Regions from separate parts of the Frigoribacterium sp. Leaf164 genome, predicted to be linked through region 2. Evidence: predicted binding sites of a transcription regulator. Region 2 holds the regulator's gene; the other holds the start of a gene.
What was found. Region 2 encodes LexA, which represses DNA repair genes until DNA is damaged. Its sites were predicted from a motif close to TCGAACANNTGTTCGA; they were not measured.

Region 1 (2,198 bases), on a different contig from region 2:
GGCGAGCATCTCCTCCGCCGCCCGGCGCGACAGCGACGAGGCGTCGGCGACGAGGTGGGCGATCGCCCGCATCGCGGCACCGTTCTTCAGGGTCGCCTGCGCGTTGGGCTGCGGCGTGAACGAGCCGAGCGGTGCCAGGTGGCCCGCCGAGTCCAGCACGTCGGCCGTCACCGCGCCGTCGGCGTCGAGGTAGCGCACCGCGTTGGTCAGCACCGCCGGCACCCCCACGTGCTCGGCGAGCTCGAGCATCCGGGCCGCGTGCCGGACGCTCCGGCTCTCGCCGGGCTCGGTGAGGTGGCAGACGACCTCGACGACGACGCCCCCGGGCAGCTCGCGGGCCCAGTCGGCGAGGGAGGCGGCGGCCGCGGTGCTGCGCCCCTCGCGCACCAGCCGGCCCACGTCGGAGTCGGGGCCCAGCAGCACGGTGGCGGAGGCGCCCTCCTCGCCCCGCAGGAACGCCCGCAGCCGGGAGCGCCCGATGGTCGCCGTGCTGTTGGCGCTGCCCGCCGCCCGGCGCGTGGCCCGGCCGTGCGCGGCGCTGATCAGGCGGCAGAGCGACGCCCAGCCCTCCCCGGCCCGGCCCTCGCCGGAGCCGTGGGCGAGCACGACGACCCGGTCGACCGGGGCCGCGGCGGAGGCGGCCGTCCGGCTGCCGGCCGCCGTGGTCGTCGACGCCTCGGCCCGGTCGTCGGCACAGCCCAGCTCCACCCCGACGATCGGATCGATGCCCGCCGCCCGGCAGGCCCCGATGTGCCGGATCGCGCCGTAGAGCCCGTCGCGGTCGGTGATCGCGAGGGCGTCGGCCTCGTCGGCCGCCGCCCGCTCGACCAGCTGGGCCGGCGGGGTCGTGCCGTGGTGAGCGCTGAACGAGGAGGCCACGTGGAGGTGGGTGAAGCGCATGGTCGTGCTCCGAGTCGGGACCCCGGCCAGGTCTGGTCGAACGTGTGTTCGATCAGTGTACGTCCTCGGCCGGGCCGCGCCGCCGCCGGGCTGTCATCATCGGTGCATGCCCGATCGACGCCCGAGCGGCTCCCGCCCCGACGTCCGGGCCGACGTCCGCACCGCCTCGCGGTGGGCGCGCGTCCTGCTCGGCCAGCCGCGCCTCCTGCTGGCCGTGAAGGCGGCGCTCGCCGCGGCCCTCGCCTACTGGCTGGCGCCCCACGTGCCCGGCGTGGCGGCCGAGTACCCGTACTACGCCCCGCTCGGCGCGGTGATCGCGATGTACCCGACCATCAAGGCGTCGCTCCGCCAGGGGGTGCAGACCCTGCTCGGCCTCGTCGTGGGCATCGTGCTGGCCACGGTCGTCTTCTCGCTCCAGGAGGGGCAGCCCGGCGTGCTCGCCGTCGCGGCGGTCGTCGGCGTGGGGACGCTGCTCGCGGGCATCCGCCGGCTCGGCGCCGGGCGGGACTGGGTGCTCACGGCCGGGCTCTTCGTGCTGCTGCTCGGCGGCAGCGCGACCACGGAGGGCGACCAGGCCGACTACTCGACGGGCTACGTCATCCAGGTCGCGGTCGGCGTGGTGGTCGGGCTCACGGTCAACTACCTGCTCGTGCCGCCGCTCTACGCCGGGCGGGCCGACGAGCGGCTGCGCTCGCTGCAGGCATCGCTCGCCGACCGCACCGACGACGTCGCCGCGGTCTTCGAGGCCCGCTGGCCGCTGGAGGGCGACGACTGGGAGCGCCGCGTGGCCGAGCTGCCCGGCACCCTCCGCCGGGTCCGCGACGCCGTGCAGTACGCCGACGAGTCCCGCCGGCTCAACCCGCGCTGGAAGCTCCGGCGCCGCGACCTCGGCCAGGAGTACGCCGACCTCGTCGTCTTCGAGCGCGTGGGGTTCCACCTCCAGGACATGGCCGAGGTCTCCGGCATCCTGGGGCGCCGCATCGGCCGCCAGATCGGGATCGTCGAGGAGCTCGCGCCGGTCGTCGCCCGCGCCGCGCACGCCGTCGCCGAGGTCGTCCGGCTCCGGGGCGGCGACGACGTCGACGCGTTCGTCGAGGCCCGGCGCCGGGTCGCCGACCTCTGGGAGGCGATCGACGAGCACCGGCACCTGCCCACCACCGACACCAGCGGGGGCGTCTCGATCGCCGTGTCGATGGGCCGGATCATCGCCGCGCTCGACCCCGACGACACCACGGCGCCCCGACCCGACGACGACGAGGGGGAGGCCGACGAGGGCGGGGGAGGCGCGGGGAGCGACG
Region 2 (2,198 bases):
AGCTCGTCGAGGCGTTCCGGTCGACCCTCGAGGAGGTCGCCGCGAGCGACGTCATCGTGCACGTGGTCGACGGCTCGCACCCCGACCCGGCCGCGCAGCTGGCGACCGTGCGCCAGGTGATCTCCGAGGTCGACGGCCACGACATCGCCGAGGTCGTCGTCTTCAACAAGGCCGACCTCGTCGACGCCGACCAGCGGCTCGTGCTGCAGGGCCTCGAGCCCTCGGCGGTCTTCGTCTCCGCCCGGACGGGCGAGGGCGTCGACGAGCTGCTCGACCGCGTCGCCGGCCTCCTGCCGGAGCCCGAGGTCGAGGTCGACCTGCTCGTGCCGTACGACCGCGGAGAGGTCGTGGCGCACCTGCACGACGCGGGCCGCGTCGTCTCGACCGACTACGAGGAGGCCGGCACGCGCCTCCACGCCCGGGTGTACCCGAGCGACGTGGCCGCCCTGGCACCGTTCGTGCAGCCGGCGGTCGCCCGGCGCTGAGCGCCGGCCCTCCGCCACAGCACGAAGGCCCCCTGCCGTCTCGGCGGGGGGCCTTCGTCGTCACGATCGACGGTGGTGCAGGAGTCGCGGGTCGTGCCGTCGAGGCCGCCGCGACCCAGCCCGCTACACCGAGCGCAGCACCGCCACGACCTTGCCGACGATCTGGGCGTGGTCGCCCAGGATCGGCTCGAAGGCGCTGTTGCGGGGGAGCAGCCAGGTGTGGCCGTCGCGCTGGCGGAAGACCTTGACGGTCGCCTCGTCGTCGAGCATCGCGGCGACGATGTCGCCGTTCTCCGCGCTCTGCTGCTGGCGGACGACGACCCAGTCGCCGTCGCAGATGGCGGCGTCGACCATGGAGTCGCCGACGACGCGCAGCATGAAGAGGTCGCCCTTGCCCACGAGCTGGCGGGGCAGGGGCATGACGTCCTCCACCTGCTGCTCGGCGGTGATGGGCACGCCGGCGGCGATCCGGCCGACCATGGGCACGTGGGCGGTGTCGCCGTCGTCGCTGCTGGTGAGGATGGTGGTGACGGGAGCGGAGGGGGCCGACTCGTCGGCGAGCACCTCGAGGGCGCGGGGCCGGTTCGGGTCGCGGCGGATGCGGCCGGCGAGCTCGAGCTGGTTGAGCTGGTGCGTGACGCTCGACAGCGAGCGGAGGCCGACCGCGTCGCCGATCTCGCGCATGCTCGGCGGGTAGCCACTCTGGGCGATGCTCGCCTGGATGGCCGCCAGGATCGACTCCTGCTTCGCCGTCAGTGCCTTGCGGGAGGGGGCCGTCACGGCCGCGCTCGCGCGCTGCGGGTCGCTCATCTGTCTCCTGACGTCGGATGTCGGTGGTCGCTGTTTGACTCCCACCATCGATCGAAACCGTATCCGATGACGACGCCCCAGCCACACACCTGTTCGAGTGTGTCGCAGATCCGGAGGGCGTCGGAGGGGGATGAGGGGTTGAATCGACCACGGATCGAATGTATGTTCGGAACACGTCTTCGTGTCCGGCATTCCCGGCCGAGTGCCGGGCACGAATTCGCAGTCTTCTCTCGCGGTGAAAGGACCCACCCCATGAGCGCCATCATCAGCAGCATCAGCATCGCCCCCAGCATCGACGGCACCCCCGCCGCCGCCCCCGTCCGCACCCGTCTCCGCATCACGCGCCGCGGGCGTCGCGTCGTGGCCGCCACCGTCGCGCTGGGCGTGGCGGGCATCGTCGGCGGCGTCCTGCTCGCCGGCCCCGGGGCGCAGGCCTCCGACAGCTCGGCCGCCGTGGCGTTCGAGCACGTCACGGTCGAGGGCGGCGAGACGCTCTGGCAGGTCGCCCACGAGATCGCCCCCACGAAAGACCCCCGTGACGTCGTCAGCGACATCGTCCGGCTGAACGCCCTCGGCAGCGCCGAGGTCAGCGCGGGGCAGACCCTCGCCGTCCCGACGAAGTACTCCGACTGACCCGTCGGCAGCGGCCGTCGTCCCGGTGACGGTCGGGGCGCGCCTCGCGCCTACCATGGAGGGGTGTCCTTCAGTCTCGACGACCTGCCCCTCCGCGACGACCTCCGCGGCCTGACCCCGTACGGCGCCCCCCAGAAGAAGGTGCCCGTCGCCCTCAACGTCAACGAGAACACGCATCCCGTGCCCGCCGACGTGGCCCGCGACATCGTCGCGTCGATCGCCGAGGCGCTGCACGAGGTCAACCGCTACCCCGACCGTGAGTTCACGGCC

Region 1: ASF82_RS04890 (DNA polymerase III subunit alpha) is a predicted target of LexA. The motif match lies at 937-952, and genes of this name have one in related genera.

What each region holds. Positions count from the first base shown of each region.
Region 1 is NZ_LMOX01000001.1:1,085,576-1,087,773, forward strand. Features, by position in the region: gene ASF82_RS04890 (DNA polymerase III subunit alpha) at 1-900, opposite strand, end outside; gene ASF82_RS04895 (FUSC family protein) at 1,007-2,198, shown strand, end outside.
Region 2 is NZ_LMOX01000003.1:24,629-26,826, reverse strand. Features, by position in the region: gene hflX (GTPase HflX) at 1-485, shown strand, start outside; gene lexA (transcriptional repressor LexA) at 609-1,295, opposite strand; gene ASF82_RS08130 (hypothetical protein) at 1,548-1,928, shown strand; gene ASF82_RS08125 (histidinol-phosphate transaminase) at 1,992-2,198, shown strand, end outside.